2 linked regions of the Niabella yanshanensis genome follow. The protein of the gene in region 1 interacts with the protein of each later gene in a pairwise test. Links are inferred from orthologs where the notes say so. Each region holds a gene or a part of one and is shown on either strand. Other genes may lie near its edges. The genes, in order: sucC and sucD.

Region 1 (7,312 bases):
CTCCTCCCAACTTCGTATATACCGTAGAGCGGTCCGCAAAATCAGGGTTATCTATATAATTCTGATCGTTAAGTATCCCCCCGCTTTCGCTGCCTTTCAGCTTATTGGCGATAATGGCTACATAATTCGTATATCGCCTGTCCTGGGTTTGAAACCAGTTGGTGATAGCATAATTATTGTGACTGGTTTTTTGATTGCGGTAAATACCCGGGGCACCCACCATCCTGTAATGAATACTGGCGTTCCACTGAGGTTTAATATTTTGTGTATGCATCAGCTCAATCATCTGTTCGCTGCGCGTACCTAACATGTAACTGATTTCTGAGTAAGGTCTGGTAACTGTGAAAAATCGGGCTTTATCTACTGTAAATTTATAAATATCATAGGCATGAAAACCCGCGTCCCAGCCGGATTTCATATTGGGGGCAAATAAAAAAGACTGCGCTGCCGCCCCTGTATTAGAAAGGTGGTAATAGTCTGCCGGAATGGGATATTTTACTGTAAAATCGTTGATCGAGGAATCCACGCGGTAGGCTCTCGCCGTATCGAGGTAGCGATAACTAATGGTTACCGAATCTTCAAACTTGTTCCTTCGCCCTATAGAATCAGCTCCTGATCCGGCATTCGCAATACCTCTGAACCTGTCGCTAACACCCCTGACAGGACTTTGAGCATATGCAGAAACGCCCACAAAAATAAATACCAGTAAAAAGATACCCCTCATTAAATCTCTATAAAGCTTTTATCAACTCGGTAAACAAATGCGCCAGTTTAGGCTCTGCGGCGTTAGCAGCCTCTAACACCTCCTCATGGGTAATTACGTTTTCTTCATCCCTGATACCCAGATCAGTAATTACGCTCACTGCAAAAACTTCCATTCCCATATGGTTAGCTACGATACATTCCTGCACCGTGCTCATCCCAACCGCGTCAGCTCCAACGATTTTGATCAGCCGGTACTCCGCCCTGGTCTCGAAAGTTGGTCCTGTTACTACAAAGTAAACTCCCTCATGCAATTTTATGGAAGCTGCCTCACCTATTTGCTTTGCTTTGGTAATCAAATGTTTTTTATAAGGCTCGCTCATATCGGGAAAACGGGTTCCCCACTCCTCTACGTTTTTACCAATAAGCGGATTAGGGGTGCTGAAACTGATATGATCATTAATAATCATAATATCCCCTACACTAAAAGCTTCGTTAACGCCGCCGGCTGCATTGCTTAACAAAAGCGTTTGTATGCCAAGCATCTTTAGCACCCTTATCGGAAATACAACTTCCTGCGGAGTATACCCTTCATAATAATGAAAACGACCACTCATGGCAACAACCTTTTTACCCGAAAGCTCGCCAAAGATCAATTTACCCGAATGTCCCTTAACAGTAGATACCGGAAAATTGGGTATATCAGTATAGGGAACTTCCTTTTCTACTTTTATTTTTTGTACAAAATTCCCAAGCCCGCTTCCCAATATGATCGCCACCTGTGGCTGTCCTTCATACTGAGCCTTTAAAAAAGCAGCTGTTTCGTTTACTTTTTGCACAATAATCTCACTCATTGGGATATTATTTAAGTGAGCAAATATAGTGAAAGGGAATAGCTTAGCAGAAGTTCAAAACGTTAATACCTTTGCAGGCCGTAGTTTTATTAATATTTTAAGATTATACGGGTTCTATATTCAAAAATCGCTTCATTTAGTATGAACTTTCAGATCGTAAAATACGACGATTCCTATCGAACATCCCTCCTCTCGGTTTGGGAAACATCGGTATTAGCCACTCATGATTTTTTGGCTCAAAAAGATTTCGATACGATTAAAAATATTTTAAGAGCACTGGATTTCAGTGTTCTGAATGTTTATTGCCTGCTGGATGGGCATCAAATGGCTGGATTTATATCAATAGTAAATCGTAAGATAGAAATGCTCTTTATTGAGCCCCGGTATGCAGGCAAAGGCCTCGGAACAAAATTAATTCGCTTCGCGCTAAATGATCATAAGGCGTGTTGGATAGATGTAAATGAGCAGAATACCAAAGCTGTCAGGTTTTATCTGAAACGTGGTTTTAGTATTTATGAAAGATCAGACAAGGATGATCTGGGATTAGATTACCCTTTGTTGAAAATGCGCTTACAACAACCTGAAAATTAAAGATTCCTGCTTTAAACAGTTTAGTTATGACACCACCGGTATCCAAACGCCTTTTAGACATTGTTGATGCGCTGCCGCTTCGCGACGGCATGCGTATTTTGGAGATTGGTTGCGGTACCGGTATAGCGGCCAGAGAGATCGCTTACCGGTTCGATCCTATTTATATTATGGGAATCGACCGGTCTGCAAAAGCTATCGCGCAGGCGCAGAAAAATTGTGAAGAAGCTATTTCAGCAGGAAAAATCAGTTTTATCCAGGCGGCCATTGAAACATTGACACTTCAAACTGCAGTTGAGCCGTTTAACCTGGCATTTGCCATTCGTGTAGGAGCCCTGGACGGCAGACATTCCGGCAAAGAAGCGGCAGCCTTAAAAAAATATCGCGAAATTGCTTCAACCAGGCGGGAAATTATATATTGATGGAGGATCACCATTGGAGGAAGTGGATATAGATGCTTACCGTTGACTGAAAAAAAAGAGCCTGCCCATAGTAGCAGACTCTTTCTGTTGAGATACGGAGCGACTATTTGTTATATTGAGCAGTCAGCCGGTCGATCTTTTTTTGGATCTCGCTGATATTCTTTTCGGACCTGATAAAACGCTCCTCTTTATCAGCCACTTTCGATGTAAGCCTCACCGCCTGTTTATTATCGCCGGCTGCGCGATCTGCGTCTTTTTTTGCTTTTTTGGCTGCAGCTTTATCACCTACATTGTCTGACATCTTCGCAGCAGCATTTTTGCTATCCGCTGCCGACTGTTCGGCCTTTTCATTAGCCTTCTGTAAATCGGTTCTGAGACCGATCAGATCATTTTGACTCTGCGCGAGCTTTATTTTTTCCTCGTATAGATCTACGTTTAGTTTTGCCAAGTCCTTATTGTACTGCAACAACCTGATTGAATCTTTGGAAACCGTTGATGTCTGAGCGTTGGCAACCACACCCAACCCCATGGTGATTAAACTCACTAATAATAGTTTCATGTTTAAGCATTTCATATTGAAAAAATTTAAACTGAAAATTGCAAAAACATTGTTTACAAAAAAGCAATATTCGATGAAACAGCCTATTCAATCTGTGAAGCAGGGCCTTGAGCTAAACTTTGAATACAAACTTTAAACTTTCCTCTTATCTTCGTGCCAAAAGTTTTTTACTATGAACCTTCATGAATATCAGGCGAAAGAGTTATTAAAAAAATACAATGTACCCGTGCAGGAAGGCTACGCATGTAGTTCTGTTCAGGAAGCTGAGGAAGCTTACCGTAAGATAAAAACTGACAGCGGCAGTAAGTTTGCTGTTGTGAAAGCGCAGATCCATGCCGGTGGTCGTGGAAAAGGCACCGTAAAAGAAACAGGCGTTAATGGTGTAAAAGTTGCAAAATCTTTAGAAGATATCCAGGAGTTTGCCCAGGGCATATTAGGGGGTACCCTGGTAACTGTTCAAACCGGCCCGGCGGGTAAAGTAGTAAACAAAATATTTGTAGGCCAGGATATGTATTATGATGGCCCAAGCGAAAGGCAGGAGTTTTACCTTTCTATTTTATTAGATCGTTCCAGTGGTAAAAATGTGATCATGTACAGTACCGAAGGTGGTATGAATATTGAAGATGTGGCGCATGATACTCCTGAGAAAATATTCAAAGAGTTGGTTCACCCGTCAGGTGGCCTTCAGGGATTCCAGGCAAGAAAAATTGCCTTTAACCTGGGCTTAAAAGGTGAAGCTTTTAAAAACTGCGTAAAGTTTGTTATTAATTTATACAACGCTTATGTAGGATTAGACTGCGGCATGCTGGAGATCAACCCGCTGTTCAAAGCTGCTGATGATAAGATCATTGCAGTAGATTGTAAGATGAGCCTGGATGATAATGCAATGATTCGTCATGCAGACCTGGCGACACTGAGAGATATTACTGAGGAAGACCCAACTGAAGTAGAAGCCGGCAAACACAACCTGAACTTTGTGAAGCTGGATGGTAATGTAGGTTGTATGGTAAACGGAGCCGGGCTCGCTATGGCTACCATGGATATGATTAAATTGAGTGGTGGTGAGCCTGCCAACTTCCTGGATGTAGGTGGTACTGCCAATGCACAAACTGTTGAAGCTGGTTTCAAGATCATTATGAAGGATCCTGCAGTAAAAGCGATCCTGATCAATATCTTTGGCGGTATCGTTCGTTGTGATCGTGTTGCTGCAGGTGTTATCGAAGCTTATAAAAACATGGGCAACATTGAAATTCCTATCATTGTTAGATTACAGGGCACCAACGCAACAGAAGCCAAGAAGCTAATTGATGAGAGTGGCTTAAAAGTGCAATCTGCTATCTTATTAAGCGAAGCGGCAGACCTGGTAAAGAAAGCAGTAGCTTAATCAAGTATACATAAGCAATTAATTTTTATTCAAATGCCTGTAAGATTTCTCTTGCAGGCATTTTCTATTTTGAGTTTTAACGAATTTCTAATTTCTTAAACAAACCTTTGGCTAAATTATTGTTAGGGTTGGCAGGCAATAGATACTCTTACCAAACCCTATCGAACAAACTATGTTATTAAAGCTAAACCGTGTATTACTTTTCATTGCAATCTTCATTTCCTGTTCTAACCTGTCGAAGGCGCAAAATATCAATGGCAAAGTAATCGGCAAAACAGGCATCGGCTTAAGCGACACTTACCTTTATAAAACAGGGTCGGCCGATACCGCAAAAACGGATATGGATGGCATTTTTAGTTTAAAAGCCAACAAGGGCGATTCCATACAAATAAGGAACAGCCTGCTGAATTTAAACCTGTTTTTTGTGGCCCCTGCCACAGACAGCGTGCTGATCAACATTAAAGACAATAGTGAGATTGAAGTAGGCCCCTGGAAAAAAAGCAGTAGTATTAAAGATACCATTGCCGGCCAGGCGCAAACAGTGGTGGATTCTGCTAAAAAACAGGCAGCTACACTAACTGACAGTACAGCGGCAGGAAAGAACAGCGTTGCTACGACCCCCGCAGTTACTAATAATGGCGATACCGTTTTTATAAAGGGAACGGTAACTAATAGTGCAGGAGAACCGCTGCCCTCTGCCAGTATAGAATATCCAGATGGTAAATTATACACTGCTGGGGCTGACGGCAGTTTCTCAATTCCCTTTATCCCCAATGCCAAAGTACGCTTCTCTGCTGTTGGTGTTGCCGCACAGGAAAGGATGCTTACTACTGCCGACGCATTAACGATACAGTTACAGCAAACCGCACCCGAACAACTCGAAGAAGTAACAGTAACCGCATTAGGTATTTCCAAAAAAAGCCGGGCGGTTGGCTATGCAGTGTCTGAAGTAGATGGCAGCGATATTCAAACGGCAAAGGAAACCAACTTTGTTAACAACCTGGCAGGACGTGTAGCCGGTGTGCAGATAGCGACTAATACAGGTTCTATGGGCGGCTCCAGCAAGGTAACTATCAGAGGACCTAAATCGATACTGGGTGACAACAACGCATTATTCGTGGTAGACGGCATCCCCTTCAGCAACTTAAATACAAATTCTTATGGCCAGCAAATCGGCGGTGGAGGTTTTGACTATGGTAGTCCGATACAGGATATCAACCCTGATGATATCGACCAGATATCAGTATTAAAAAGCGCAGCTGCAACCGCTTTATATGGCAGCCGTGGACAAAATGGTGTTGTATTGGTGACCACCAAGAAAACCAATGGAGGTAAAAACAAAATAGGGGTTAATTATAGTCTTAATGTTCAAACAGACAAAGTTTATGTATTACCCAAATACCAAAACAGCTATGGCGGCGGATCTAAAACAACATTCGACACATTATTCTATAACAAAAATCCTGAACAGTTTTTAAGCGGTAATTCTCCCACTTACAACGACCCCGTTCTCGGAGGATATGACCTGTTACCTGAATATGGAGTTGACGAATCCTGGGGGCCAGCCCTCGATGGACGCCTGGTTCGTCATTACTGGTCGTTTGACAGGGAAAAGGGTAATCCGGATTTTGGTAGAACAGCCCCATGGTCACCTAATCCCGACAACATCAAAAGCTTCTTCGAAACTGGACTTACGGTGACTAATAGTGTAAGTGTTGGTGGAAGCAACGACAAAGGCGCTATACGCATCGGGTTTGCCGACACCCGCCAACGTTTTGTGTTACCCAACTCCAGACTTTCAAGAACCAACCTAGGTTTGAACGGAACTTATAAAATTGCAGACAATCTGATTGCCTCGGCTGGAGTACGCTACTCCTACACCAAGGCGAAAGGGAGACCGGGAACGGGTTTTACAGGGCAAAATGTGATGAATCTTTTTAGTGAATACGGACAGCGCCAATGGGACATGGAGCGTATGAAAGATTATCAATATGCAGATGGCAGCCAGATCAGCTGGAACCGAACCCGCTTTGACAATCCTAAACCTCTGTTCGCCAATAACCCTTACTGGACACGTTTTATGGAGTATCAGAATGATGACCGTAGCAGGTTGTTCGGCTCCGTTGGCCTGGAATATAAACCACTGGATTGGCTATCTTTTAATGCACAGGCATTTATGGACAGCTACAACACACTACAGGAAGAAAGATCAGCCAAAGATTACTTTGTAGGGAGTTATGCCCGTAACACCATTGACTTCCGTGAAGTGAACTATATGTTTACAACAAATATCAAAAAAGACCTGGGAGAACGATTCAATTTAGGCGCGACAGTCGGAGGTAACATTATGAAACAAACTGTACGTTTGTTTACCGGATCTACCCCGGCTGGTGCCGGTTTAATCACCCCGGGAGTATACACATTGGGTAATATATCTGCGCCTCCTACAATAATCGAGTCAATGCCCCGCAAGCAAATCAATTCTTTATTTGGGACTACTTCTTTAGGTTATAATAACACCATCTTTCTTGAACTGACCGGAAGAAACGATTGGTCTTCGGCTTTATACTCGGCCAATAATTCTTATTTCTACCCTTCGGCCTCTACTTCTGTCATATTCTCTGAGTGGATACAAGACGCCAAATGGTTGAGCTTTGGTAAAATAAGAGCCGGCATTGCCCAAGTAGGAAGTGATACGGAACCCTACAGAATTTTACAGACTTACAGCTCACCGCAACTATTCAATGGGGTTCCTTACCTTACCGCAGATGATATTAAGAACAGCATTAATCTACTCCCTGAA
Region 2 (7,310 bases), 2.5 Mb from region 1 along the record:
ATGGGAATACCCGGCAATTGAATGAGTTTGATGAAGTCTATATCCGGTTTAAAAAGAAAAACTGGCAGCTGAATATCGGAGATATGGATCTTCGGGAGGATCGCAGCTATTTTCTCAAATTCTACAAAAGGCTGCAGGGGATATCCTTTCAAACGGTCAATAATATTTCGAAGCGAACACAGTCGAATACGCTGGTCAGTGGTTCTATTGCCAAAGGGAAATTTACCAGGAATATTTTGCAGGGGCTGGAAGGGAACCAGGGGCCATACCGGCTTTCTGGGGCCAATGGGGAAACCTTCTTCATCATATTGGCTAACACAGAAAGAGTTTTTATTGACGGAGCGTTATTGCAAAGGGGGGAAGACCAGGATTATGTGATCAACTATAATACAGCTGAAATAACTTTTACACCCCGGCGGATGATCACAAAGGATAGCCGTATACAGGTAGAGTTTGAATATGCCGACAGGAATTTTCTGAACACGAACATATACGCTATGCAGGAACTGAACTTTAATAACAAAGTAAAGTTGAAAGTAGGGTATTTTAATAACAGCGATGCCAAAAACTCTTCCATCAACCAGGTATTGGATACCCGGCAAAAACAGTTTCTTTTTGATATAGGAGATAGTATACAGAATGCCTATTACCCCTCTGTAGCAACGGATACTTTAACTGCCGGCAAGATATTATATGAACGTGTGTATGATACCATTGATAACGTAGTGGATTCCTTTTACCGGTACGCGACCAATCCGGAAACGGCTAAGTATAATCTGGCTTTTACAGATGTGGGGCCGGGGCGCGGTAATTATATTGCAGACAATGGTAATGCCAACGGGAAGGTGTTTGTATATATAGCACCGGTAAACGGGGTAAGGCAAGGTAGCTATGAGCCCGTTGTTCTGCTGGTAGCTCCGCGTAAGCAGCAAATACTGACATTGGGGATAGATTACCATATTTCTGCTAACACGATTTTAAAAACAGAGCTGGCTACCAGTAAGTATGACGTCAATACACTTTCATCGCTCAACGATAATGATGATAATGGTTATGCGGCAAAGGTTAATTTAAGTAATAACCGGTTATTAAGAGAGAAGAATAAGCTAAGCCTTGTAAGTTCTCTCGATTATGAATATGTGCAGCAGCGTTTTCAACCCCTGGAGCGGCTCAGAGATGTAGAGTTTACAAGAGACTGGGGCCTGCCATTGGTAGCGCAACGCGCCACCGAAAATATTATAAAAGCCTCGGCGGGGCTACGGGCCGATAACGGGAATGCGGTGCAGTATGCATTTATGAACTATAACCGGAGCGATGATTATAACGGTTTTCAAAACGCGCTTACTCAGTTTACTAATTGGAAGAACTGGGGCTTTAACAACCAGTTTGTTATAACTAATTACAAGACCAGCTCCTACGAAGGCTATTTCCTGAAACCTATTGTTGATATTAGTAAGAAGCTGTCCTGGATGGATAACTGGATCATTGGGGGGCGCTATACCCTGGAAGAAAATGTCAATCGCAACACGCATAATGACTCACTCAATTTTACCTCCTTTTCTTTTGACACTTACACGGCTTACTTAAAATCCAGCCCGGAAAAAAGAAACCGGTATGGTATTAATTTTTATACACGAAGTGATAAATATCCGGTTGGAAAAGAGTTAGTACGTGCGGACAGGAGTTATAACCTGAATCTGCAAGCCGAGCTGCTCTCTAATGCCAACCGACAATTTTACCTGAATACTACATTCAGGAAACTGAAGATTTATAATGATGAAGTAAGCGCGCAAACGGAAGACAATACGGTGCTGGCCCGCGCTGAGTATCAAATGAATGAATGGAATGGCTTCTTAAATGGCAATGTTTTATACGAAGTAGGATCGGGGCAGGAGCAAAAACGGGATTATGCATACCTTGAAGTGCCACCTGGAACAGGACAATATACCTGGATTGACTACAATGAAGACGGCGTACAGCAATTAAATGAGTTTGAGCTGGCTGCTTTTGCCGATCAGGCAAGATTTATACGAATTTTCACACCCACCAACGAGTACATAAAGGCCAATTATACTACGCTTAACTACAGCCTGAATATAACTCCTCGACAACTTTGGGGTAACCAGACGAAAGGAATGAAGAGCTTTTTGTCTAAGTGGATGCTGACGAGTTCTTTACAAATCGCTAAGAAATCAATGGCGGAGGGTTTGTTTGAATTTAATCCTTTTAGTTACGGATTGGCAGATTCCAACCTGATCACCCTGACTACCACCCTGGCCAATACTTTATCTTTTAATCGTCAGAGCAACAAATGGGGAGTTGATCTGAGCAACCTGCGTAACAACAATAAAGCCTTTCTTACCTATGGATACGAGAGCCGCCAGAACAATGAGTGGCTGCTTAAATACCGGCATTTTTTATCCAGCTCCATTACCTTAAACATGAATGCCTTAAGGGGTGTTAATGCTTTGTATACGGATGATGTGTTATTTGATAATCGTAACTACGAAATTAATAGGAATAACGGGGAACTGCTGTTGTCTTATATCAAAGGAACTTCTTTCCGGGTTACTACGGGCTACAAACGGGAGCATAAGAAAAATGCGGGTATATATGGGGGCGAAACTTCTTTATCGAACGCATTTACCGCTGAAACGAAATATAATATACTGCAAAGCGCCTCCGTTACTGGCAAGTTTACTTATAACGGGCTAAAGTATAGTGCAGGTGCTAATAGCGCACAAACTACTGTTGGGTATATCATGTTAGACGGATTGCTGCCAGGCACCAACCTTTTGTGGAATCTTCAGGTAACCAAACGTCTTTTAAATAACCTGGAACTTAACTTCCAGTATGATGGCCGTAAGCCGGGAAACACCAGGACAATTCACACCGGAAGAGCATCCATTACGGCAATATTCTGATGATATCCAGGTCATATTTATTTAGCATGATTTTGCAACGCCAGTTCATACGATAGTGTGGTAAGATCTTGTTTGATCATTTTTACATAAGATTCGACCTGGTCGTACATTTTTGCTCTGTTATAAAGCGCCTCAGTGTCATATATACCTTTATCTTTCAGGTATAAGGTTTCAAATTGATTTAATGCTTTTGGATCAACCTGGTTGAAGCTTTTCCAGCGTTCGATAATGCGTTCTCTTAAAGAGAGCTCTTCCGGTTGATTCGGGTTTTTATACTTCAGGTAATACCATACGGCCGGAGGGAAAATGTCTGATACTGCTTGCCCAAACCAGATATCTTTTAGTGCATTTCGCGGATGAAGTAGTTCCGTCTTTTTGCTGTTTCTTAAAATCAACACACCTAAAATAGCTTCAGTTATACCTGTTGCAATACCCAAGTAGTCGCCGCTGTTGCCGGCATCACTTCTTGTTGATAAAATACCCGAGGCTACACCGCCTATTGCACCTACGCCGATAGCGGATACCGTTAGCCGGGTTTCTCTCTGTTTTTCTTTTCCTTTGAGGAAATCTGCCACCTGTGTAATTCTTTCCTCTTCACAATCCAGTTCTGAGGCAAAGGAAGATATCTCAAGTGAAGCCAGGTCAATACGCTCAGAAAGCTGGAGGGCTATTTCAATTTTCTTCAGGCGGCGATCCATATCTGTTTCTATAGATGGTTGGTTAGATTGCAATTTTTCGTATTGCAACAGTAAGGGGAGGAAGCCAAACGCGTAAGCGATATTTAAACTACGAAAACTGTATTTGCCCAACAGGATACTGTCTGTGGTTAATTCATGCAGCGGCCTTAAACCGGGACTCTGCACAGGCACATTGTTCGCCTGGTGACAAGACACCAGCCGGGCATACTCGTTTACCTGTATTTTGTTCCCTGATGAGCAGGAAATGAATGAAAGGGCAGTAAGCAGTGCAGTGAACCCGGCCAGTGTATACAATTTCATGATTTATTTTTCAAGGTAACAATAGCAATTTATTATAAAAATATTAAATAGCCATTGATTGTTTTCTGCGGTAATTCTTTCGGGATGCACCAATGGTAAAGACCCATATTGGGGCCTGCGGCCAAAAAAAATCCCCCGATAAAGTCGGAGGATTTTCTATTAAATTTTAATATCATTACTTTTTTAATACTTCCGCCATTGTCTTACCAATATCAGCCGGGCTGCTTACTACATGAATACCGCATTCACTCATGATTTTCATTTTAGCTGCTGCCGTATCATCTGCTCCGCCTACAATAGCACCTGCATGGCCCATGCGACGGCCGGGAGGAGCTGTTTGGCCTGCAATAAAGCCTACCACGGGTTTTTTGTTGCCGGTAGCTTTGATCCAGTTGGCAGCTTCGGCTTCCATGCCACCACCAATTTCACCAATCATAACAATAGCATCGGTTTCAGGATCATTCATTAATAGCTCTACTGCTTCTTTGGTAGGGGTTCCAATGATGGGATCTCCGCCAATGCCAATGGCCGTACTGATTCCCAAACCTGCTTTTGCTACCTGGTCAGCTGCTTCATAGGTAAGAGTGCCTGATTTGCTTACGATACCTATGCGCCCTTGTTTAAATACAAAGCCTGGCATAATGCCTACTTTGCACTCGCCGGCAGTTATAACACCCGGACAGTTAGGTCCTATCAATCTTGTATTGGAGCCCAGTAAATAGTTTTTCACTTTCACCATATCCTGTACAGGAATACCTTCAGTAATACAAACCACTAAACCGATACCTGCATCCGCAGCTTCCATGATCGCATCTGCTGCAAAAGCTGGTGGAACGAAAATAATGCTGACGTTAGCGTTGGTTGCTGTTACCGCGTCAGCCACCGTATTAAATACCGGTCTGTCCAAATGAGTGGTACCTCCTTTATTAGGGGTAACGCCACCTACCACATTCGTTCCATACTCAATCATTTGGGTTGCATGGAAGGTGCCTTCTGTACCCGTAAAGCCCTGTACTAACACTTTCGAATCTTTATTTACTAATACTGCCATTTTATAGTTTTTTCTGATTGGTTACAAAAGTAAGGAAACCAGCATGCTAATAAGCTAAATTTTTGCTGTTTCCTATACAAAAACAATAATGATAATATGAGGGGCGGCATAGGGGAGCATGCATTGGACCTGGTGTGTTATTCTTTGGTTGCACCTACAACACCATCGCCATCCATATCGGTGTTAAATTTCTCTTCCAGGGCGTCCCGTACATCTTCGTGCACCTCTTTGGGAATTTCTCCGGTTTCCTGTATGGTGCGCATATTTTTTGCATCCTGCAGGAAGTTAGATGCAAAAATGAACTCGTTGAGTTTTTTATTATCGCTGTAAATGATCTCTTTATTGGTGCCTTCCCATTCCTTTTCCCCCTGGTGCATATACACAATGTGGTCGCCAATTTCCATCACACTATTCATATCATGCGTGTTCATGATAGTGGTAGTATTGTATTCCTGGGTGATCTCACTGATCAGTTTATCAATTACAATAGAAGTTTGCGGATCCAGCCCCGAGTTGGGTTCATCGCAAAACAGGTATTTAGGGTTAAGCACAATGGCTCTGGCCAATGCTACCCTTTTTTGCATACCGCCACTTATCTCCGAAGGAAATTTCTTATAGGCATCTTCGTTCAGTTTTACCCGGTCCAGCACTTCTTTCACCCTCGCTTTTTTTACCGAGTATTTGTCGTTCGTGAACATGTCCAGTGGGAAAATAACGTTCTGCTCCACCGTCTGGCTGTCAAATAGTGCCGATCCCTGGAACAACATACCGATTTCCTTGCGGATAGCTTTTTTCTCTTCGGAGGACATGGTTATATAATTGGTGCCGTTGTAAATAACTTCTCCTTCGGTAGGCTGCATCAGTCCCACAATGCATTTCATTAATACCGTTTTTCCGCTACCGCTCGAACCGATAATAAGATTACATTTGCCTGGTTCCATCAGGGCAGTCACCTCTTTGAGTACAACTTTTTCTCCGAAACTTTTTTTAAGACCTTTTATCTCTATCATGGTACTTCGGTTTGAAGTAACTATTTTATATAACGACAATCAGCATCTGCCTCACCAGTTATGACTGGTATATTTTTTCGTTATTATTATAATAACAGGGCAGATAAAATGTAGTCTGCCAGTAAAAGCAGGATACAGGAAATTACAACAGCACGGGTACTGGAATGTCCTATCTCCAGGGCGCCGCCTTTTACATGGTAGCCGTAAAAACATGGGATACTGGTGATCAGGAATGCGAAAACAAAACTTTTGGTAAGCGCAAAGAACACGTTATATCCCTTAAAGCCCATTAACAGCCCGTTGTCGAAAATAGAAGTGCCAATAATGCCTGTAGCAGACCCGGCCAAACGCCCCCCCCAGATACCTAAAACCATGGCCAGTATGATCAGCATAGGTATTGTAATAACCCCTGCAATGATTTTAGGAAGTATGAGGTAGGCTTTGGTATTGATGCCCATTATTTCCAGCGCATCTATTTGTTCACTTACCCGCATATTACCCAGTTCACTGGCTATTTTACTACCCACCACACCGGCCAGCACTATACAGCTGAGCGTAGGGGCAAATTCCAATATCACCGTATCTCTTACAATTTGTGCAATGGTGGTTTTCGGAATGATAGGGGATGTGATCTGATAAGCTGTTTGCACGGTAGATACCGCACCTATAAAAACAGAAATAACGCAAATGATACCAAGCGACCCGATGCCGATATCGTTACATTGCAGCATAAACTGCCGCCAGTACATGGTTCTGTTCTCCGGCATGCGAAACATACCTTTGAACATCTGGATATACTGCCCGAATTCTCTAAGTATTTTCAAGAATAAAGTCGTTTAGTTGGAAATAGCCTATTTTTTCTTTTTGGTGTTTCCCTGGTTTTTTCCTGCTTCTGAACCAGCTTTGGCCGACATTGCCGCTGACTTTAACTGGGCATCCGTAACTGCTATTAAAGCCATGTTGACAATGTTGTTCACCGTGCTACCCAGTTGCAACAAATGTACCGGTTTTTTCAATCCCAAAAGGATAGGACCTATTGCGTCCGTAGAGCCGATCTCTTTCAGGATATTGTAAGTAATATTACCAGATGCTAAATTAGGGAAGATTAATGTGTTTACTTCTTTTTCAACCAGTTCGCTAAAAGGATACATCTCTTTTAACAAACTATTATTAAGCGCCACATTAGCCTGCATCTCCCCGTCAACGATCAGCGAAGGATCTTTTTGCTTCACCAATTCCCTCGCTTTGGAAACCAGTTGTGCTTCGGGTGTATTGCTGCTGCCAAAATTAGAATAGCTCAACATAGCGATCCTGGGTGTAATATTAA

What was found.
Region 2: the proteins of sucC (region 1) and sucD interact in binary tests that used the Escherichia coli proteins (3 or more experiments, as listed by UniProt). The link is inferred for Niabella yanshanensis from one-to-one orthologs.

The regions. Positions count from the first base shown.
Region 1 is NZ_CP139960.1:4,558,389-4,565,700, reverse strand. What follows is about bases 2,525-5,403. They hold sucC (ADP-forming succinate--CoA ligase subunit beta), read left to right. Parts: upstream 2,525-3,297; coding sequence 3,298-4,509; downstream 4,510-5,403. Other genes in these bases: U0035_RS19005 (SusC/RagA family TonB-linked outer membrane protein), read left to right, coding at 4,682-5,403; U0035_RS19015 (hypothetical protein), read right to left, coding at 2,670-3,125; U0035_RS19020 (class I SAM-dependent methyltransferase), read left to right, coding at 2,525-2,566. In the rest of the region: U0035_RS19035 (putative porin), read right to left, coding at 1-724; U0035_RS19030 (purine-nucleoside phosphorylase), read right to left, coding at 732-1,556; U0035_RS19025 (GNAT family N-acetyltransferase), read left to right, coding at 1,698-2,147; more of U0035_RS19020, read left to right, coding at 2,174-2,524; more of U0035_RS19005, read left to right, coding at 5,404-7,312. UniProt on the Escherichia coli protein: Succinyl-CoA synthetase functions in the citric acid cycle (TCA), coupling the hydrolysis of succinyl-CoA to the synthesis of either ATP or GTP and thus represents the only step of substrate-level phosphorylation in the TCA.
Region 2 is NZ_CP139960.1:2,040,181-2,047,490, reverse strand. The notes cover bases 3,036-5,912. They hold sucD (succinate--CoA ligase subunit alpha), read right to left. Parts: upstream 4,974-5,912; coding sequence 4,098-4,973; downstream 3,036-4,097. Other genes in these bases: U0035_RS08145 (ABC transporter ATP-binding protein), read right to left, coding at 5,111-5,912; U0035_RS08155 (hypothetical protein), read right to left, coding at 3,036-3,922. Also shown: U0035_RS08160 (DUF8818 domain-containing protein), read left to right, coding at 1-2,924; more of U0035_RS08155, read right to left, coding at 2,942-3,035; more of U0035_RS08145, read right to left, coding at 5,913-5,983; U0035_RS08140 (MlaE family ABC transporter permease), read right to left, coding at 6,070-6,807; U0035_RS08135 (NADP-dependent malic enzyme), read right to left, coding at 6,835-7,310. UniProt on the Escherichia coli protein: Succinyl-CoA synthetase functions in the citric acid cycle (TCA), coupling the hydrolysis of succinyl-CoA to the synthesis of either ATP or GTP and thus represents the only step of substrate-level phosphorylation in the TCA.